DNA from 4 places in the Ensifer sp. Root1252 genome. Region 3 is predicted to be linked to each of the others. Evidence: riboswitches for the same ligand, from Rfam matches in the RefSeq annotation. Region 3 holds a riboswitch; each other region holds the start of a gene.
The links. A riboswitch is a leader RNA that binds a small molecule or an ion and turns the genes downstream of it on or off. The one in region 3 is predicted to bind cobalamin.
Positions count from the first base shown of each region.

Region 1: another riboswitch for cobalamin. It lies ahead of cobU (bifunctional adenosylcobinamide kinase/adenosylcobinamide-phosphate guanylyltransferase); the one in region 3 lies ahead of nrdH (glutaredoxin-like protein NrdH).
Region 2: another riboswitch for cobalamin. It lies ahead of ASD02_RS00045 (aromatic ring-hydroxylating dioxygenase subunit alpha); the one in region 3 lies ahead of nrdH (glutaredoxin-like protein NrdH).
Region 4: another riboswitch for cobalamin. It lies ahead of ASD02_RS12655 (CbtB-domain containing protein); the one in region 3 lies ahead of nrdH (glutaredoxin-like protein NrdH).

Region 1 is NZ_LMDT01000012.1:524,894-530,312, forward strand. Features, by position in the region: gene ASD02_RS15125 (adenylate/guanylate cyclase domain-containing protein) at 1-1,974, opposite strand, end outside; cobalamin riboswitch at 2,284-2,690, shown strand; gene cobU (bifunctional adenosylcobinamide kinase/adenosylcobinamide-phosphate guanylyltransferase) at 2,828-3,352, shown strand; gene cobW (cobalamin biosynthesis protein CobW) at 3,356-4,420, shown strand; gene cobN (cobaltochelatase subunit CobN) at 4,492-5,419, shown strand, end outside.
Region 2 is NZ_LMDT01000001.1:9,079-14,497, forward strand. Features, by position in the region: gene ASD02_RS00040 (hybrid-cluster NAD(P)-dependent oxidoreductase) at 1-349, opposite strand, end outside; gene ASD02_RS00045 (aromatic ring-hydroxylating dioxygenase subunit alpha) at 351-1,595, opposite strand; cobalamin riboswitch at 1,698-1,900, opposite strand; gene ASD02_RS00050 (DUF6656 family protein) at 2,217-2,816, shown strand; gene ASD02_RS00055 (L-threonylcarbamoyladenylate synthase) at 2,903-3,877, shown strand; gene ASD02_RS00060 (FAD-binding oxidoreductase) at 4,030-5,419, shown strand, end outside.
Region 3 is NZ_LMDT01000002.1:70,121-75,539, forward strand. Features, by position in the region: gene metE (5-methyltetrahydropteroyltriglutamate--homocysteine S-methyltransferase) at 1-343, shown strand, start outside; gene ASD02_RS04830 (hotdog domain-containing protein) at 340-1,140, shown strand; cobalamin riboswitch at 1,292-1,518, shown strand; gene nrdH (glutaredoxin-like protein NrdH) at 1,820-2,041, shown strand; gene nrdI (class Ib ribonucleoside-diphosphate reductase assembly flavoprotein NrdI) at 2,059-2,475, shown strand; gene nrdE (class 1b ribonucleoside-diphosphate reductase subunit alpha) at 2,445-4,598, shown strand; gene nrdF (class 1b ribonucleoside-diphosphate reductase subunit beta) at 4,615-5,419, shown strand, end outside.
Region 4 is NZ_LMDT01000012.1:15,895-21,313, reverse strand. Features, by position in the region: gene ASD02_RS12665 (NAD(P)H-binding protein) at 1-96, opposite strand, end outside; gene ASD02_RS12660 (TetR/AcrR family transcriptional regulator) at 200-892, shown strand; cobalamin riboswitch at 891-1,160, shown strand; gene ASD02_RS12655 (CbtB-domain containing protein) at 1,203-1,379, shown strand; gene ASD02_RS12650 (CbtA family protein) at 1,577-2,371, shown strand; gene ASD02_RS12645 ((2Fe-2S)-binding protein) at 2,447-3,310, opposite strand; gene ASD02_RS12640 (glucoamylase family protein) at 3,307-4,617, opposite strand; gene ASD02_RS12635 (DUF1194 domain-containing protein) at 4,778-5,419, shown strand, end outside.

The sequences.
Region 1 (5,419 bases), on a different contig from region 3:
GTCCAGCATGCGTCCATGCAGCCGATGCCCCAGGAATAGTGAGCGGGCTTCGTCGGCTTCCAGTCTGTTCCTGCCTACGAAGTCGGCGTTCATCAAGGTCTCAGGCACGCCGGCCAGGCGCAGTCCCCGGTAGAAGAGCTCGCTATCCGCCAGCTTTGCCAGATCCATGGGCGGGCTGGTCGAGATGGTGGCGGCAGTGCCACCGCGTGCGAGGCGAAGCGCGTTGAAACGAGTGATCGCTGCCTGCGCTTCCGTGTTCCGGCCGAGGTGCGCGTAAGCGGAGGCGAGAAGAAGGAAAGAACCGTCATCCTGAGGATTGAGTTCGATGCTGCGCTTCACCGCAGCCACCGACGCCTCGAAATCCTCCAGGCTGAACTGCGTCAGTCCAAGAACGTAAATGAAGAAGGACGGAGAGTGCGGATCGAGGCGCATGGCCGTACGGATATAGGGCAGGGCCTCCGCTGGGCGGCCGGCGGAGGTCAGCACGAAGGCCGTCAGCGCGTAGCTCCAGGAATCGCCGGGTTCGAGCGCGATCGCTTCCTTGAGTTCGGCGAGCGCATCGGCATGCTGCCAGGCCGCTTCGGACAGGAGAGCGGCCGCCTGATAGGCGAGCGCTGTTTTGTGTTTCTGCGCGGTCCTTAGAAATTGTAGCGCCTTGGCTCTAGCTTCGATCCGCGAGATATCAAGCCGATAATGCCAACGCCACAGGTAGACGCGCGCGTAGACCATGGCGGCGGCGGCATAGGCTCGTCCATAGGCAGGATCGAGCGCAATCGCCTGCTCGAAAAAAGGCACTGCCTTTGCAAAATCTTCGGGGGTCGTGCGCCGGTGATGCTCCCAGCCGCGCAGGAACGCATCGAAGGCCGCCGGGACCGTCGTTTCCTTGCGTCCGAAGGCCATCTGCTCGTCAGGATTCAACCGAAGCGCAAGCGCGTCGGCAATGCCGCGCATCACTTCGTCCTGCAGCGCAAAGACATCGGAAAGTGAACCGTCGAACTTGCCGGCCCAAACGTGGCCGCCGCTGAGAGAATCTATGAGCTGAGCATTGATCCGTAGCTGTTCTCCGGCACGCTGCACACTGCCTTCGAGGACGTATCGGACACCGAGTTCCTTGGACACCTGCCTGGGTGTCACCGCCCTGCCCTTGTAGGTGAAGGTCGAGTTACGCGCGATAACGAACAAGCCGGATACCTGAGCCAGCTCGGTGACAAGGCCATCGGTCATGCCATCGGCGAAATACTCCTGCCTGGGATCGTCGCTCACGTTGGCAAACGGAAGCACCGCGATCGACGGCTTGTCCGGCGCGGTCAGGTTCGGTGGTTGTATCTGGACCGTTTCCACAGGCGACTCCCAGGGCCGCCACCAGGCCACGCCGGCAGCAGCGCCGAGCACGACAGCAGACGTAACGAGTGCCGCCCAGCGCTTCGCGTGGCGCCCAGCGACCTTTACGCTGCCGGGGCGGGCTTCGTTCAGCCCCAGCCGGTAAGTCCGCACCGGCTTTTCGATATGCTTCAGGCGTTGTTCGCCGAGAAAGACGAAGCCGACATCGAGGTGCTTCTCGACCTGGTCGTAGGCGGTGCCGGAGATGATGATCCCACCCGGTTCGGCGAGGCTCTGCAGGCGCTCGGCAATGATCACTCCATCGCCGTGAATGTCGTCGCCTTCAACGATGACGTCGCCAAGATTGATGCCGATGCGGAATTCCAGTCGACCCTGATCGGAGCCGCGGCTTTCGGATTTCGCGCGCTGAACCTCCACCGCACAACGGACCGCCTCGACGACACTCTGGAACTCGACCAATAACCCGTCGCCCATGGTCTTGATCAACCGCCCGCGATGTGCGGCAATCCTTTGTTCGAACAGGCCGTGCAGATCGGCCTGAAAGCGGGCACACGTACCCTCTTCGTCGGCTTGGGTGAGCAGTCCATAGCCGGAAACGTCGGCAATCATCACGGCGGTGAGCCTGCGTTCCATCTGCCTTCCGGATAATCGAAACGACTTTCGGCTACTCTATCGCAATATCTGACGTTGCTAAAATAAAGTTCAGTTGCCGTGGAGCGTCCGCTCCGACGTCGACTACAGCGCCGCGCGTCTTACTGGACGCGCAAAGGTCGCTGTAACACTTTGAATTGCTGCATGTTTTTATCCTTAGGTCGAATACCATCTAAGGATAAAAACATGCAGGAGTGGCCTTTGCGGCCTGCTGCCGGCAAATTGTCGCGCGCCGCATCTCGACGGGTGGCGTGTCGCACGCGTCGATTGACTTTGCGGCGCCCGCTTCCTAATCATCTGACGTTGGATGGTTTCCCCGGATCGTGGCGATGCGGGGGAATAATTGGGAATGTGACGGATGGACCCAAATCGGGCATCCTTATCGCAGCCGACCCCGCGACTGTAGAACGGTCAGGGTTCGCCATCGGGCTGATAGCCGGCTTCCTTTCGATTGCATGGGGCAATCGAAGGCGGTTTGGAATTCAGCCGGAAAAGCCACTGGCGTGGCTTCGTGATCAGCCGGGTTGGACGCCTCTTCTTCTACGAATCGTCCGCCTTTCACGAAACCAGAAAACGCCGGGAAGGTGAGGCGGGCCGTTCGGGCCCAAGCATCGGTCTTCGCGTGATCACGCGGGGCGCGATGTGGTGGGCTCGTGACGCCGTGAGCCAGGAGACCTGCCGTCCGACAGGGGCATTCCGCCCGAAGGGAAGCCCGCTTCCCACGCCATCACGGAGGTTGTCTTGGCTCATCGATCGTTTCCCGAACGCGCCGTCGGCGCGGTGAAATCCTGTTGCCGCTCGAATTCGCGACCAAGCGCGTGAGGCTGCAACGCACATGAGCATTTCCCATGCCGGGCCGGTTCTGGTCCTCGGCGGTGCCCGTTCCGGCAAATCCAGCTTTTCCGAAAGGCTCGTCGAAGCCTCCGGGCTCGGCATGCACTATGTCGCGACCGGCCGTGCCTGGGACGACGAGATGCGCGAGCGCATCGACCATCACCGGGCAAGGCGCGGCGAAGGCTGGACGACGCATGAAGAGCCGCTCGACCTCGTTTCGCTGCTGACGCGCATCGATGACGAGAACCGCGTGGTGCTCGTCGACTGCCTGACGCTGTGGGTCACCAACCTGATGATGGAAGGGCGCGACATGGCGGCAGAGTTCGCGGCCCTTGCCGCTTTCCTGCCGGAGGCGCGGGCGCGCCTCATCCTTGTTTCCAACGAAGTCGGCCTCGGCATCGTGCCCGAGAACCGCATGGTCCGCGATTTCCGCGACCATGCCGGCCGGCTTCACCAGATCGTTGCGGAGAAATCCGCGGAAGTTTACTTTGTCGCGGCCGGATTGCCGCTGAAAATGAAGGGTTGATCCATGACCACTGCCAGAGCCAACCAGGGCAAGATCCCGGCGACCGTCATCACCGGCTTCCTCGGTGCCGGCAAGACGACGATGATCCGCAATCTGCTGCAGAACGCCGATGGCAAGCGCATTGCGCTCATCATCAACGAGTTCGGCGATCTCGGCGTCGACGGCGACGTGCTGAAGGGCTGCGGCGCAGAAGCCTGCTCGGAAGACGATATCATTGAGCTTACCAATGGCTGCATCTGCTGCACGGTTGCCGATGATTTCATCCCGACCATGACCAAGCTGCTCGAGCGCGAAAATCGTCCTGACCATATCATCATTGAAACCTCGGGCCTCGCTTTGCCGCAGCCGCTGATCGCCGCCTTCAACTGGCCTGATATCCGCAGCGAAGTCACCGTCGATGGCGTCGTCACCGTGGTCGACAGTGCCGCCGTTGCCGCCGGCCGTTTTGCCGACGACCATGACAAGGTCGATGCGTTGCGTGTCGAGGACGACAATCTCGACCACGAAAGCCCGATCGAGGAACTGTTCGAGGACCAGTTGACCGCCGCCGACCTGATCGTGCTCAACAAGACCGATCTGATCGACGCCTCCGGCCTCAAGGCCGTGCGCGACGAGGTCGCTTCGCGCACTAACCGCAAGCCAACAATGATCGAGGCGAAGAACGGCGAAGTTGCCGCTGCCATCCTGCTCGGCCTCGGCGTCGGCACGGAAAGCGATATCGCCAACCGCAAGTCTCACCACGAGATGGAACATGAGGCCGGCGAGGAGCACTCTCATGACGAGTTCGACAGCTTCGTCGTCGAGCTCGGCGCGATTGCCGATCCGGCAGGTTTCATCGATCGCCTCAAGGGCGTGATATCAGAGCATGACGTGCTGCGCCTCAAGGGCTTTGCCGACGTGCCCGGCAAGCCGATGCGCCTGCTGATCCAGGCCGTTGGCGCCCGCATCGACCAGTATTACGACCGTGCCTGGGCGGCTGGCGAGAAGCGCGGTACGCGCCTCGTCGTCATCGGCCTGCACGACATGGACGAAGCTGCGGTGCGCGCCGCCATCACCGCACTCGCCTAACTCCTTGAAGCAACGCAATTCCAGGAAAGCCATTTCACGCTTTTCCTGGAATTGCTCGAACGGACAGAAACATGCATCTGCTTCTCGCCCAGAAAGGAACGATCGCCGACGGCAACGAGGCGATCGACCTGGGGCAAACGCCGGCCGACGTGCTTTTCCTGTCGGCCGCCGACACCGAGCTTTCGTCGATCGCGGCGGCCCATGGCCGGCGCGACGGGGAGCTGAGCCTGCGCATCGCCAGCCTGATGAACCTGATGCACCCGATGTCGGTCGACACCTATGTCGAGCGCACGGCAAGGCATGCAAAACTCATCGTGGTCAGGCCGCTCGGTGGCGCCAGCTATTTCCGTTATGTGCTGGAAGCATTGCATGCCGCCGCCGTCACCCACCGCTTCCAGATCGCGGTGCTGCCCGGCGACGACAAGCCCGATCCCGGCCTCGAGCCGTTTTCGACCGTTGAGGCCGACGACCGCCAGCGCCTCTGGGCCTATTTCACCGAGGGCGGCGCTGACAATGCCGGCCTGTTCCTCGACTACGCCGAGGCGTTGATCTCAGACGCGGAAAAGCCGCAGCCGGCAAAACCGCTGCTCAAGGCCGGCATCTGGTGGCCGGGCGCGGGCGTCATCGGCGTCAGCGAATGGAAGGCACGTGTCCAAGAGCGGATGGTCGCGGGGGAGGGATTCGAACCCCCGACAGTCGGGATCTGCTTTTATCGCGCCCTGGTCCAGAGCGGCGAGACCCGGCCGGTCGAAGCGCTGATCGAGGCGCTTGCCGCCGAAGGCATGCGCGTGTTGCCGCTGTTTGTCTCCAGCCTCAAGGATGCCGTTTCGGTCGGCACGCTGCAATCGATTTTTTCCGAGGCGGCACCCGACGTGGTGATGAACGCCACCGGCTTTGCCGTTTCCTCGCCCGGTGCCGACAGGCAGCCGACCGTGTTGGAATCAACCGGCGCGCCGGTGCTGCAGGTGATCTTCTCCGGATCGTCGCGCGCGCAATGGC
Region 2 (5,419 bases), on a different contig from region 3:
CGCCGAGCGGACCGAACGCCTTCAGCCGCATGCCGGGCTTCAGGTGATCGAACATCCAGCGCGTGCCGATGCTATCGGCTTGCGCCTTGACGGTGACGGCGATCGACAACGGCCGGGAGGGCGTCGACGACAGCGTGTAGGTGCGCATGACCGGCTCGTCGGCGACCGGCAGCTCGAGCGTGACGAACTGCCCAGGCAGATAGCGGAACCAGGCCGGCTTTTCCGCCCGGAAGGTAAAGGTCATCACATCGGCGGTCTCGATCACGGCCGATGTGCATTCGAGCATGTTCTGCCTGTCGATCCAGACATGAAGCTCGTCGAAATGATGGAACGAGGATGCCATCTGCATGTCAGGCGACCCGGGAAAGCGGAGCAGCCTCGCCCTGCAGGCGCTGTTCCATGAACTTGCAATACCACTCGACGAACTGCATCACGCCGCCTTCGTGTTCGGGCGAATAGGGGCCTGACTGGTAGGCCGGCGAGCGAATACCAAAGGCGTTCTCCTCGACGATCTGGCGGTCCTGATCGTTGGTCTCGGTCCAGACATGCGTCAGTTGCTCGAGATTGTAGTCGACGCCTTCAACCGCGTCCTTGTTGACCAGCCACTTGGTCGTCACCTGCGTCAGCTCCGGGCCGAGCGGCAGGACGCGGAAGGTGATGGCGTGGTCGGCCAGCACATGGTTCCAGGTCGAGGGATAATGGAAGAGCAGGAGCGTGCCGATATGCTTCTGGCTAACGTCTGCCGACAGTTGCCGCCGCACGGCGCGGGCGCCGGACATGGTGTAGCTCTCGGCGTCGTCGATCAACGGCATGCGCGCCGAGCGGAACTGGCCGGTCTCGGACATCCGGAACTCGCTCGGCAGTCCGGCTGCTTCGCATTTCGCCCAATGCGCGGCAATGACGGGATCATCCTTGGCGCCCTGCACACCGGTCGCCGTCGGCGCTTCGGGATAGGTGCGGCAAAGTTCGGGGTGGTTGGCGGCACAATGGTAGCACTCCCGGTTGTTTTCCCAGACGAGTTTCCAGTTGCCCTTTTCGATGATCGTGCTTTCGAAGGCGACCTTGGTTTCACCCAGGCGGTGCGGCGCAAGATAGGGCGCGACCATGTCGCGGAACGGGCCGAAATCCATCGGCTGCTCGGACAGGTTGATGAAGATGTAACCGCCGACGGTCTCGCAGTGGATCGGCTTCAGGCCGTGGGCCGCCTTGTCGAAATCCTCGCCCATCTGGCGGGCAAAGAGCAGCGCGCCGTCGAGCTCATAGGTCCATTGGTGATAGGGACAGACGAGCTTGGCCGAAGAGCCCTTGTGCTGCGCGCAGACGCGAGAACCGCGATGACGGCAGGAATTGTGCAGGGCGCGGATCGTGCCCTGTCGGTCGCGAACGATAATGACAGGATAATCGCCGACCTGGACGGTGAAATAGTTACCGGCACGCGGGATCTCGCAGTCGTGGCCGATGAACAACCAGTCCTTGTACCAGATGCTTTCGAGATCCTGCCTGTAGTAGTCGGGGTCGATGTAGAAGGCCCGGTCGAGGCTGTAGCCGTCGCGTCGACCCTTCAGCTTGCGGAGCATATCGCCCTTGATGTCCATGTCCTGTCCTCGTTCGCGTTTCGGAGAGGCAGGACTGGAACCCGCACGGGCGCATTGCCTGTGCGATGACGGCTCCGATCCGGCTGCCCGCCGCAACCCGTTACGGTCTGTTCGCGTCAAGGCTGGTTTCCGGGCTCAGGAGCCGTCCGCAAGGACCAGCCCGGCGCCTTCCCGGACGGAACCGTCCAGTGGCTTTGTGCCGTGGCTTTCGCTCCACCACCGTTGCGGGGGCAGCGCCGGGTTTTGACCGGCTTCCCAATTCTCCGCCTTCCCTAAAAGACAGCACCTTGAGTAGGCATATCTAATCGCGGAAGCCATCGTCGTAGCTGCCGATTAACGACATCCGATTCCAGAAAGACGACACAGCACATCAAGCGCACCAAACGCCCTGTGATTGATCATTTTTCATTGTAAACAATAGGATAGCTCAAGGATTGAGCAATTGTCGCTTTTTCCGGCAAGGCTTGCGAGAAAGCGCGGATCCTTCGCCATTTTGCGACATGTCTTCCCGTGACGCGGGGCAAGGCCCACCGACGCGAGTGAAATCTTCCATTAACCATAATGCATTAGCGTCGCCTGACGGAGAAACCGGCCGAACCGGCAAACAGCGCATTGAAGTTCATGGCAAAGCTCAAATACTACGACGCCGCAGCCGAGAAGCTGCCAACGATCGCTCCGAAGACAGCGGTCCACACCGAGTTCCTGCGCACCGGCCGCATAGAAAGGCGTCAATGGTCGCAGCGCGAGCGGCGTTATCTGAGCTATGACGAGGTTGCCGAGCGCACCGCCCACAAGCTGACGACCGCCGGCGAAACGACGCACAAGCGGATGAACGGCTTCCATACCTCGATCCAGTTTCCCAAGATGATCTTCCACCGCACGCTCACCGGTCGGCCGCATCTCGGCTATTGCCATGTCACGGCGGCGAGAACACATCTCGCCCCGTCCAAGGACGTCACCTGGTCGTTCTATTTCGCCAACTTCTTCTGTGACCTCGGCGACGAGAAACACTTCTTCGAACGCATCCAGACCGGCTATTCCCGAATGTACTTCGCCGTTGCCATCGAGCCCGATGCGCCAGAGGGGCAGATGACCATCAATCGCAGCGTTCGCGACAACGGGCTGCTCTTTCGTACCGACGACCCGAAAGTCGCGCTCAAGAACGTGCTGATGCTCGGCGCGCGCGACGAGGCATTGAAGCGCATCATTCGCAGCCTCTGAAGCGCAGACCCGGTTGCCTGAAGAAAATCGTTCTGTTTTCACCGTGGCTCCTTTAAGGAAGCCTCGGAAAGGGAAACGGAAGCGACATGGCCGAAATCATCGATACACGGACCGAGCCGGAACGGGCGATCGAGCGTGCCTGTGCGGTGCTTGCCGAAGGCGAGCCCGTCGCGATTCCGACCGAGACGGTCTACGGCCTGGCAGCGGACGCCACCAATCCCGATGCGATCAGCCGTATTTATGAGATGAAGGGGCGTCCACGCTTCAACCCACTGATATCGCATGTGTCAGACATGGCGATGGCTGAAGCCCATGTGACATTCGATTCGTTGTCGCGGCGCCTGGCCGAAGCGTTCTGGCCCGGCCCGCTGACGTTGATCCTGCCCCAGCGCACAACAAGCACCGTGCACGCGCTTGCCTCGGCCGGCCTCGACACGCTCGGCATCCGCATGCCTGATGGCTTTTCACGTCGGGTGATTGCCCGCTTCGGCCGCCCGCTCGCCGCACCGAGCGCCAATACGTCGGGCAAGATCAGTCCCACAAGCGCTGCCCATGTGGAAGCCGATCTCGGGCCGCGCCTCAAGCTCATTCTCGACGCCGGCTCTGCGGAGATCGGGCTTGAATCGACGATCATCAAGGTCGAGGACGGCGCGCTGCGCCTGCTGCGTCCGGGCGGTCTCGACGTCTTCGAAATCGAAAGGCTGACCGGCCTTACCGTCTCGAGGCCGCAGAGCGCCGGAGCGACTATCGAGGCCCCGGGCATGCTCGCCTCGCACTACGCGCCGGGCGCAGCTGTCCGGCTCGACGCCGCCGACGTGCGTCCGGGAGAAGCGCTGATCCGGTTCGGCAATGCGTCGCTCCCCGGCGAAGAGCACGCCGCGATCGTACTCGACCTCAGCCCGGCAGGCAGCCTGCGCGAGGCAGCTGCCAATCTTTTCGACTATATGAAGAGGGCGGATGCCAGCGGCTCCGCAACCATCGCCTTCGGCCCCATCCCTTCGGAAGGGTTGGGAGAGGCGATCCTCGACCGGCTGCAGCGTGCTGCCGCCCCCAGAGACTGACCGACAGGCACTTTTACAGCGCCGTGCGTCAAATATGACGCGCAAAGGACGCTGTAACGCTCTAAACCCGCTGCATAATTTTGTCCTTAATTCGATTCCGATTTAAGGAATTATGCAGTAGCGCCGTCGGGCGCATTTGCGAAGGCAGGGCCATGACGACGACGCTCCCCTCTCCCGAACTGATCGCCTCCTTCATCGACATCGTCGGCAGCGCCAATGCCTTGACGAACCCGGCGGACCTCGCGCCCTACCTCATCGAATCCCGCGGGCTCTACAATGGCACCACCCCGATGGTGCTTCGCCCCGGTTCGGTCGAGGAGGTGTCGCGCATCATGAAGCTTGCAAGCGCGACCCGAACGGCAATCGTTCCGCAAGGCGGTAACACCGGCCATGTGGCGGGTCAGATCCCGCGCGAGGGCAAGGCCGATATCGTCCTGTCGCTGCAGAGGCTGAACCGGATTCGCGACATCGACCCCGTCGGCAATGTCATCGTTGCCGACGCCGGCTGCATCCTTGCCGATATCCAGAAGGCGGCCGATGATAACGATCGACTGTTTCCGCTGTCGCTCGGGTCGGAAGGCTCGGCCCGCATCGGCGGCAACCTCTCGACCAATGCCGGCGGCACCGCAGTGTTAGCCTATGGCAACATGCGCCAGCTTTGCCTCGGCCTCGAAGTGGTTCTGCCGACCGGCGAGATCTGGGACGGGCTGCGCCGGCTGAAGAAAGACAATACCGGCTACGACCTGCGCGACCTGTTCATCGGCGCCGAAGGTACGCTCGGCGTGATCACCGGCGCGGTGCTCAGGATGTTTCCGAAGCCCCTTGGCCATCAGGTGGCCTTTGCCGGCGTCGGCAGCGTCGAACATGCGCTGGCCCTCTTCGACAAGGCCTCGAGCCTCTGCGGCACTGCGCTCACCGGCTTCGAACTGATGCCGCGCCTCGGCGTCGAGTTCACGACAAAGCATATTCCAGGCGTGCGCGACCCGATGGAAACCGTTCACCCGTGGTATGTACTCATCGACATTTCCACCTCCGATTCCGCCGAGAGTGCCGAACGCATGGTGCACGAACTGCTGGAGCAGGGCATCGTCGCCGACCTGGTCGAGAACGCAGTGATTGCGACCAGCGAAGAACAGCGCAAGGCGCTGTGGCACATGCGCGAAAGCATGTCGCCAGCGCAGAAGCCGGAAGGCGGCTCGATCAAGCACGACGTTTCCGTCCCCGTATCGAGCATCCCCGCCTTCATGAAGGAGGCCGATACGGCCGTCATGCAGGCGATGCCGGGCGCACGCATCTGCTCATTCGGCCATATGGGCGATGGCAACATTCACTACAACATCTCGCAGCCCCTCGGCGCCGACAAACAGGCATTCCTCGACCGTTGGCGGGAAATGAACGCCATCGTTCATGGCATCGTGCTGAAGTACAACGGCTCGATCTCGGCCGAACACGGCATCGGGCAGTTGAAGCGCGACGAGCTCGCCGAGGTCCGCCCCGAGATCGAAATCGAGTTGATGCGCCGCATCAAGCACGCGTTCGACC
Region 3 (5,419 bases):
GGCGGCGATTGCGGCAATGGATGCCGATGTCATCTCCATCGAAACCTCGCGCTCGAAGATGGAGCTGCTCGGCGCCTTTATCGATCAGGCCTATCCGAACGAGATCGGCCCCGGCGTCTACGACATCCACTCGCCGCGGGTACCCACTGTCAACGAGATGGTGCATCTGATCGAACAGGCGACCGACGGTCTGACGCCGGCGCAGATCTGGGTCAATCCGGATTGTGGGCTGAAAACAAGGCGGTGGGAGGAAGTTCGCCCGGCGCTCGTCAACATGGTCGCGGCGGCGCAAACGCTGCGCCAATCCTTCACTGCCGGCCGGCAAGAGGCCGCAAACGCATGACGGACGATAGCAATATCGAGAAGGCGCCGGGGGAAACCCCGGCGCCCGCCACCTTGATCGACATCGTCTTTCCCGGCGACACCAATCACCACGGCACGCTCTTCGGCCGTGCGGGCCTCGCACTCATGGACCGGACCGCCTTCATCGTCGCCACGCGCCACGGCCGCGTTCCCTTCGTCACCGCCTCCTGCGATCGCGTCGACTTCCGCGGCCCCGCCCACATCGGCCATATCGTCAGCTGCAGCGGCCGCCCGATCCGGGTCGGGCGGCGTTCGATGGTCGTCGAAGTCGATATGATCGCGGAAGATCTGACGGCCGGCACCCGCGATCTGTGCGCCCGCGGCCAGTTCACCATGGTCGCGATGCCGGAGGGCAAGGGCGCCGGCTGGTCGTTGCCTTCTCTCGACACCGATGCGATCGGAGCGCCAAAAGACGATGCCGTGCGCATGGTCGATATCGTCTTTCCGGATCAGGCCAACAGCTTCGGCGCCATGTTTGGCGGCGACGCGCTGGCGCAGATGACCAAGGCCGCCTTCGGCGCGGCGACACGGGCGAGCCGCAAGACGACAGTGCTCGCCTCCTGCCAGCGCATCGATTTCAAGCACCGGATCACCGTTGGCTCGATCATCGAGCTTGTCGCCAGGATTGTGCGCACCGGACGGAGCTCGACGACGGTCGATGTCGAATTGTGGTCAGAGGATTTGACGGGAGCGAAACAGACCCTGACTGCCCATGGCGCCTTCATCATGGTGGCAGTCGACGGGGACAATCGTCCTGTTCCCGCCTTCGCGGCTTGAGGATTTCAGCAGAGCTGTCAATGACGGCTCTCCATCCACAGGCTTCGCCGACACTTGTCGTTTACTCCCCGCTATCCACACCCGAAAAAATATTGTCCGCCTCCCAGGTGGCTTCGACATGGAACCTATTGACGCAATTTTCCCGACATATACTATATCTAGTGTTCGAGGTTCTCCCGATTCGCAAGGATTGGGAGCGAAGATGGGAATACGGTGCCGTCGTAGCGATTTCGCTTGGCTAAGCCGTGGCTGCCCCCGCAACTGTAAACGGCGAGCAACTGTCCAGCATTCGGCCACTGAAGCATGATGCTTCGGGAAGGTCCGGACAGAAGCACCGACCCGTGAGCCAGGAGACCTGCCTCGATCGATAAACGTCCACGGGCGGGGTGTCCGGAGAGGTCAGAGGTGTGCATGGGGCAGGATGAAACCTGCCTGATCGTCTCGACGTCTCCCCGGAAGCGCCGTCTTCAACTTCGGGGTGAAGTCATGTCCGCGTCATCGAATTCCTATCATTCGCCAATGAAGAGGCGCGGGAAGCCGCGAATCTGACGAACAACCGCGCCCGGGTCTTCTCGACCCGAGCAAGCGGTCATCCTGCCAGTCCTGCATTTCGCCGGATCGCTTGTGCGTATCCGCATGCCTTTTCATGCCCAGATCCAGCCGACCAAACGAGGAAGAAATGAACGTCACCGTCTACAGCAAGCCCGCCTGCGTCCAGTGCACCGCAACCTATCGCGCGCTCGACCGCCAGGGCGTCAATTACGAGGTGATCGACATTTCGGTCGACCAGGACGCGTTCGAGACGGTCAAGGGCCTTGGCTACATGCAGGTTCCCGTCGTCATCGCCGGTCCGGAGCACTGGGCAGGCTTCCGCCCCGACAAGATCAGCGCACTGTCCTGAAGCCGAGGTACGGCGCGATGGGGCTGATCGTCTATTTTTCCACCCGCTCGGAAAACACCCATCGCTTCGTCGGCAAGCTCGGCCTGCGCGCCAGACGCATTCCCGTCAGCGCGGCCGACGCGCCGCTCGACGTGCACGAACCCTATGTGCTCGTCGTCCCGACCTATTGCGGCGACGACGGCCGGGGCGCCGTGCCCAAACAGGTGATCCGCTTTCTCAACGATGCGGACAACCGCTCCCACATCCGCGGCGTGATTGCCGCGGGCAACAGCAATTTCGGCGCGACCTACGGGATCGCCGGCGACGTGATCTCGGCCAAGTGCCAGGTGCCCTATCTCTACCGGTTCGAACTGTTGGGAACCGATGAGGACGTCGCCAATGTCAAAAACGGGATGGAACGATTTTGGACGTCTCAACACTCGAACGCCCCTTGAAGGCGACGGAATCGGCGCTCGATTACCACGCGCTGAACGCCATGCTGAACCTCTATGACGAGGACGGCCGGATCCAGCTCGACAAGGACCGGTTGGCGGCAAAGCAGTACTTCCTGCAGCACGTCAACCAGAACACCGTGTTCTTCCATAACCTGCGCGAAAAACTCGATTACCTCGTCACCGAGGGCTACTACGAGCAGGAGGTTCTCGACCAGTATTCGTTCAACTTCGTGCGCGACCTGTTCGATCACGCCTATGACAAGAAGTTCCGTTTCCCGACCTTTCTCGGCGCCTTCAAATATTACACCAGCTACACGCTGAAGACCTTCGACGGGAAGCGCTACCTCGAGCGCTACGAGGACCGGGTCTGCATGGTGGCGCTGACGCTGGCGCGCGACGACGAGGCGCTGGCGCGCGACATGGTCGACGAGATCATCTCCGGTCGCTTCCAACCGGCGACCCCGACCTTCCTCAACGCCGGCAAAAAGCAGCGCGGCGAGCTCGTCTCCTGCTTTCTGCTGAGGGTCGAGGACAACATGGAATCGATCGCGCGCGGCATTAATTCGGCGCTACAATTGTCGAAGCGCGGCGGCGGCGTGGCGCTGTCGCTTACCAACATCCGCGAGGCCGGCGCCCCGATCAAGCAGATCGAAAACCAGTCGTCCGGCATCATTCCCGTGATGAAGCTGCTGGAGGATTCGTTCTCCTACGCCAACCAGCTTGGCGCCCGCCAGGGTGCCGGCGCCGTCTATCTCAACGCCCACCACCCCGACATCATGCGTTTCCTCGACACCAAGCGGGAGAACGCCGACGAGAAGATCCGTATCAAGACGCTGTCGCTGGGCGTCGTCGTTCCCGACATCACCTTCGAACTCGCCAAGAACAACGAGGACATGTACCTGTTCTCGCCCTATGACGTGGAGCGCGTCTACGGCGTTGCCTTCACCGACATCTCGGTCACGGAAAAATATCGGGAAATGGTCGCCGACAGCCGGATCCGCAAGAAGAAGATCAAGGCGCGCGAGTTCTTCCAGGTGCTGGCCGAAATCCAGTTCGAGTCGGGCTATCCCTACATCATGTTCGAAGACACGGTGAACCGCGCCAACCCGATCGCCGGCCGCATCACCATGAGCAACCTCTGCTCAGAAATCCTCCAGGTCAGCGAAGCCAGCGAGTACAATGACGACCTGTCCTACAAGCACCTGGGCAAGGACATCTCCTGCAATCTCGGCTCGCTGAATATCGCCGCCGCGATGGATTCGTCCGATTTCGGCAAGACGATCGAGACATCGATCCGGGCGCTGACCGCGGTCTCCGACATGAGCCATATCGCCTCGGTTCCCTCCGTCGAGAAGGGCAATGACGACAGCCATGCGATCGGCCTCGGCCAGATGAACCTGCACGGCTATCTCGCCCGCGAACGGGTCTATTACGGTTCGGACGAAGGCGTCGATTTCACCAACATCTACTTCTACACGGTGACCTACCACGCCATCCGCGCCTCCAACCGCATCGCCGTCGAACGCGGGTCGAGCTTCAAGGGCTTCGAGAACTCGAAATACGCCTCGGGCGACTATTTCGACAAGTACACCGAACAGGAATGGAAGCCGGCGACCGAGCGGGTGCGCGAACTGTTCGAAACCGCAGGCATCGATATCCCGACGCAGGAAGACTGGCTGGAACTCAAGCAGGCGGTGATGACATCCGGCCTCTACAACCAGAACCTGCAGGCGGTGCCGCCGACCGGCTCAATCTCCTATATCAACCATTCGACCTCCTCGATCCACCCGATCGTCTCGAAGATCGAGATCCGCAAGGAAGGCAAGATCGGCCGCGTCTATTATCCCGCGGCCTTCATGACCAACGACAATCTCGACTACTACCAGGATGCCTATGAGATCGGTCCGGAGAAGATCATCGACACCTATGCGGCTGCGACCCAGCATGTCGACCAGGGGCTTTCGCTGACCTTGTTCTTCAAGGACACGGCAACGACCCGCGACATCAACCGCGCGCAGATCCATGCCTGGAAGAAGGGCATCAAGACGATCTACTACATCCGCCTTCGTCAGATGGCGCTGTCCGGCACGGAAGTGCAGGGCTGCGTTTCCTGCGCGCTTTGATACTCCGGGGAACAAGATGAACATCCAACTGAAGACCAAGGCGCCCAAGGGCTCGCAAGCCGTGCGCGCCATCAACTGGAACCGTATCGAGGACGACAAGGACCTTGAGGTCTGGAACCGGCTCACCGGCAATTTCTGGCTGCCGGAAAAGGTGCCGCTTTCCAACGACATTCCCTCCTGGGCGGCGTTGCGGCCGGAAGAGCAGCAGCTGACGATCCGTGTGTTCACGGGCCTGACCCTGCTCGACACGATCCAGACGAGCATCGGCGCACCGACACTGATGGCGGATTCGATCACGCCCCATGAGGAAGCGGTTTATTCCAACATCTCCTTCATGGAAGCGGTGCATGCCCGTTCCTATTCCTCGATCTTTTCGACGCTTTGCTCGACACCTGATGTCGATGACGCCTATCGCTGGTCGGAGGAGAACGAACATCTCCAGAAGAAGTCGGCGCTCATTCTCGAGCAGTATCGCACCACGGATCCGCTGAAGCGCAAGATCGCCAGCGTCTTCCTCGAGAGCTTCCTGTTCTACTCCGGCTTCTATCTGCCGATGTATTGGTCGAGCCGCGCCAAGCTGACCAACACTGCCGACATGATCCGCCTCATCATCCGCGACGAAGCGGTGCACGGCTACTACATCGGCTACAAGTTCCAGAAGGGCCTGGAGCGGCTGAGTAACGAGCGTCGGCAGGAGATGAAGGATTTTGCCTTCGACCTGCTGCTCGAACTCTACGACAACGAGGCGAAATATACCGAATCGCTTTACGACAGCGTCGGCCTGACCGAGGACGTGAAGAAGTTCCTGCACTACAACGCCA
Region 4 (5,419 bases), on a different contig from region 3:
GATGCGCACCGCGATACCCCGCTCCTCAAGGCGGGCCGCCACCCGCCGCCCCGTCTTGCCCGTACCGCCCAGAACCAGTGTGAGTTTGTCAGTCATCGCTTCCTCCTGAGGTTGATTGCAAAACATGAGCATCTCTCACATTTGCAAATGTGATAAATCCTCGTATTTTAGGAGTCAAGTCAAAATGTGAGCATTACTCATGATTCCCGATGCAAGCCCTTCCACAATCCCCGCTGACGACGAGCCGGCGCTGCGCCGCACGCCCAGCCAGAAGCGCAGCCGCGAGCGCGTCGAGCACATCCTTTCCTGCGCCACGGCGATCATCCAGGAGAAGGGCAGCGACGCCATGCGCATGAGCGAAGTCGCTGAAAAGGCTGGAATCTCGATCGGCTCCCTCTACCAGTACTTCCCCGACAAGGCGGCGGTCGTGCGCACGCTGGCCGAGCGCTACAATGCGGTCTGCAATGAATGCATCGGGGCCGAGCTTGCCAAGGTGACGTCGATCTCGGAACTGCGTGACGCCTTCTCCATGCTGTTCGACATCTATTACGATATGTTCCTGGCCGAGCCTGTGATGCGCGACATCTGGTCAGCGATGCAGGCCGACAAGGCGCTGCGCGAGATCGACCTTTTGCAAAGCCGTGCCGGCGGCCAGCTTCTGGCCGACGTCTGGGCTCGGTTTGCGCCCGACACGCCGCGCGAAACGATCGACAGCGCCGCCTTTTTGATCATGCATCTCGGCGATTGCACGATGCGGCTTGCGGTCTCCGTCACCAGAGCAGAGGGCGACCAGATCGTCGAAGCCTATAAACGCATGATCCTTCGTGATTTTGTCGCGGATGGACCGGGCGGCGGCGCAAGTCTAATTGACATCTCCGGGGTGCGATCCTAATCATCGTGGATCGATTGGTTCCCGCAACGCGAACGCGTTTCGGGAGTAAACGGGAACGTGACGGATGGACCCATGCTGGGCATTCAAATCACGGCCGACCCCGCGACTGTAGAGCGACGTGAATGCGCCGTTCCGGAGCGATCCGGAAGAAGCCACTGGAGACAAGACCGCGAGAGGGCGGCCCTTGCTCTGGGAAGGCGAGGCAAATCCAGGGTGATCTCACCCGACGTCCTGAGCCAGGAAACCTGCCAGTCGATGCGGGCATAGGGCCCAAACCGGGAAAGATCCCGACGCCATCACGGAGGTTGTCATGGCTACATCTACAGTTTCGAGCATTCCGCTCTCCCTCAGCGATCGTCTGACCGCAGGTATCATCGCGCTCCTCATCGGCGGCTTCCTCGTCTTCGGCGCAGGCCTGGCGAACTCGGCCGTGCTGCACGATACCGCGCACGACACCCGCCACTCCTATGGCTTCCCCTGCCACTAAGCGATGTTCCGGGACGCGACTTGCGTTCCGCATCGACATAGCTGCGGACAAAAACGCTTCCGGCAGACAGCCGGACGCGTTTGCTCGCGTCTGATGCAGATTGAAGATCTGCCGGACGGAGCCGTTCGCATATTTGCCAGTGGGACACGGCGCTGCCTGCCAGATGCATGGCGCGCCGATATCGAGGGATATCGAAAATGATTGTCAGAACGCTTCTGGCCGCGATCGTGGCTGGATTGATTGCCGGTGTCTTCATGACCGGCGCCCAGGAACTACGCGTCGTACCGCTGATCCTGCACGCGGAAGAATTCGAAGGCGAGGCACCGGCCGCCGGCGAACAACCAGCCGTTCAGCCGGGAACGGCCGATCCGGCCGCAGCAAACCACGACCAGCATTCGTCGCTGAAGGCGGTTTCGCCGATTGGCGCTTTGCTTGACGCCCTGTCGCCGATCACGCCTGCCTACGCCCATGAGGGCGAACACGAGGAAGGCGGCATCATGTTCGGCATGAGCCGCTTTTCCGGCACGCTGATCGCCAATCTGGTGACCGGCTCCGGCTTCGCGCTGCTGCTCGCCGGCGTCAGCCTCGTCATCGGCTACCCGATCACGCTCAGGAACGGCGCGCTCTGGGGCGCCTGCGGCTGGCTTGCCGTGCACATGCTGCCGGCAATCGGTCTGCCGCCGGAACTGCCGGGCTTCCCGGCCGCGGAACTCGGCGACCGCCAGGTCTGGTGGGGTGCAACCGTGCTGTTGTCTGCCGCCGGTCTCTATCTGCTGGTCTTGCGGCAAGAGATCGCCGCCAAGATCATCGGCCTCGTGCTGATCGCGGCACCGCATGTCTATGGCGCGCCGCAACCGTCGGACATCTCCAGCAATGTGCCGGCCGTGCTCGGCGCTGAATTCGCCGTGGCAGCCCTTGCCACCACGCTCGCGTTCTGGATTGTTCTCGGCGTCGTGTCGGGCTTCATCAACGATCGTTTCGCCAAGGCGTAACAGACCGGCCAGATTTCGCCATCAACCCGGAGCCCCTGATATCGCCGATATCAGGGGCTTTGTCGTCGAGATGTCTCAGCGCGCCTGCAATGCCAGCAGATGCGCCTGCAACCGCGCGCGGCGGTCGTCCGGCGCCAGCATCACGCAACTGTCGCAGAAGCTGCCACCTTCCGTTCGATAATAGAGACAGCAGCCGCCGCGCAGGCGATAGGTGCGCGACAGCGCATGATTGCCGCCGATCTCGATCACGATGTCCTCGTAACGGAGCTTGTCGGAAAATAGCGACGTACCCGCGCGCTTGACGATCGCCAGCGCCCTCGCCATCGCGGTCTCCTCGTCGCCGAGGACGCGGCCGATCTCCAGGAACCCACCGGCAAGCGAATCCGCCGCAAGCCGCCATTGCGCGCCCGAGGACAGGCCGGTGCGACGCTTCAACATGACGACGATCGGCGCCAGATGCGCAGCGAAGGTTTCGCCGAAGACGTCCGCAGTCGCCGGGGCATGATCCCCGGCTGCGGGCAAGGCAAGGCTGAAATGAAACCGCTTGGCCGCGACAAGCCGTTCGCCATAGGCCCGCGAAAATTCTTCGAAGCGAAGGCCGCGAACGGCTGCCACGATGCCCCCACCGAGATAGAGGCCGCCAAGCGCGAGCGTGAGCTGGTTGCTGTAAAAGGCAATCAGATGGGCGGCGCGGATCTTGTCGTCCATGCCCTCGGCAAAGCGATCCTGATAGGCAAGGCTGTCTTCAAGCCCGACGCCCTCCTCCACCCAGAACCGCGCCTCGGGAAGAAATACGTCGCCGGCGGCCCCGAGCGAAAAGCCCACTTCGGGGAAAGACGACTGCAGGTGCGCGAGAACGCCAAGGGCGCTCTGGCGCAACGCCGCGTCCGCCTCGTCCTCCGCCGGGCGCTCGTCCTGCCGCTCGTGGCCCAAGCTCATGCCGTCTCCCTGGTCTCAAGCCAGCCGCCGCGAAAATCCGCCCGCTGCAATCCGCGCCGTATGGCCGGAATGCTGCGCGTCAGCTCCCAGACGAAACCGTTTCTGGCATTCTCGATCATCATCACGACAAGCCCCTGGTCAAGCCCGACCACGCGGTCGTCGACCCAACCCTCCGGGCCCACACCGGGCAGGCTCGGATTGAACCCGCCGGGAAACCGGCTCTCGCACAGAATGTCCGGGTAACAGTTCTCGAGCTCGGCGAGTGCCGACTGCGACGCATCGGCAGCGAAAGGCAGACAGGCAACCGGTGCCCAAGGTGCCAGCGTGCCATCGTCAGGACCACCGGGCGCGCCGCGCGCCGCATAGCCGAGCATCCGCTGCCAACGCCCATCGACAAGCCGCTGCCGCCCCGCCGGTCCACCGCAGGCGCTGAGGCCCCACATATCCCCGCCGTAACCGGCGAAATCGCCGGGATTGCGCTCGGCATGGGCTCGCTGCAGCGCGATCGCCCGGCAGGTATTGTCGAAATAATCAGTCGCCTCGTCACGCATCGGCGCATCGCCAATGCCGCGAAGGTCCATCCAGGCTTGCGGAAAGAGATGGACGAACAAAGGCGCGGCCTGCAGATGCGGCGCACCGTCGACCGTGGTCCACGCATAGGCGGCCGTGAATTCGCGGTAGTGCTCCGGGCCGATTGCATGGTGCGGCGCGCCGAGCGCGAGCACGTAGAGCAGCAGTGCCTCGCTGTAGCCCTGCCATCGATACTTAAGAAACCGCCCGGGCGGTCGCCAGCCCATCGTCAGTATCTCGCCACGGCCGAGCGCCCAGCGCCAATCCACCCGGGCATAGAGCTTATCCGCAAGCGCGCGGATTTCCCGCTCCCCCGCACTGTCGCCGGAGAAATAGGCGCCTGCGGTCAAAACGCCGGCAATCAGCAGCGCGGTATCGATGGTGGAAAGCTCGCACTGCCACACCCGCTCGCCGGTCTTCATGTGGAGAAAGTGATAGTAGAAGCCGCGATAACCGGTGGCGAGCGCATCGCTCCCCTGCCGGCTTTGCGCCAGAAACCGCAGGGTCATCAGCACCCGGCCGGCCGCTTCGCCGCGCCCGATCCAGCCGCGCTCGACGCCAACAGGGTAGCAGGAAAGCCCGAAACCGGTGGCAGCGATGCTTGAGGGCGCGTCGGGAAGCGACGTATCGGCGACAAGCCCGGTGCCGGCATCGCTATAGCGCAGGAAATAGTCGAAAGCGGCGGACTGCAGCCTATCGACCTGAAAACGCTCCGTATTCCGTGTCTGTTGAAGCATATCCTCAGCTCATGCAGGCCCGTCGGCACGGTATCGATCGGCAGTAAACCCTGTCGATATCACCTTTTATTGAAGGTCAGCCAACCCCAAACAGTCGCGATAAGCCAATCCTGTGCTACATTTCCTGAGATGACGCGGCTCGCAATGACGGGTTGAAGCGATGTTAACCATGCTGGCGTTGATCCTTTCCCTGACTGGTGGCCCGACCCAATCGACCGCCGCGCACACCGACGTCGATGTCGAACTGGTGCTGGCCGTCGACATGTCCGGCTCGATGGATCTGGACGAAGCCCGCGTCCAGCGCGCCGGCTACGTGCAGGCGCTGCGCCATTCCGACTTCCTCAATGCGGTAACGAGCGGTCGCTATGGCCGGATCGCCCTTGGCTATTTCGAATGGGCCGGCACCGTCAACGAATCCTCCGTCGTTGCCTGGCAGGTGATCTCCAACGCCGCCGAAGCGGACGCCTTTGCCGCGCTGATCGAGGCCCGCCCCGTCGGCACCCGCCGCGGCACCTCGATCTCCAACGCGCTCACTTACGGCACAGCGCTGATCGACTCCAACGCCTTTGCCGGCATGCGCCGCATCATCGACGTGTCTGGCGACGGACCCAACAATATCGGCCCACCGGTCATTCCCGCCCGCGACATCGCCATTGCCCGCGGCATCATCATCAATGGCCTGGCGATCCTGATTAGACCGTCCGTCTCGACCGGGCCGCTCGACCAGTATTATGCCGAGTGCGTCGTCGGCGGCCCGGGCTCCTTCGTGCTGCCGGTGCATGAGCCGGAAGATTTCGCCATC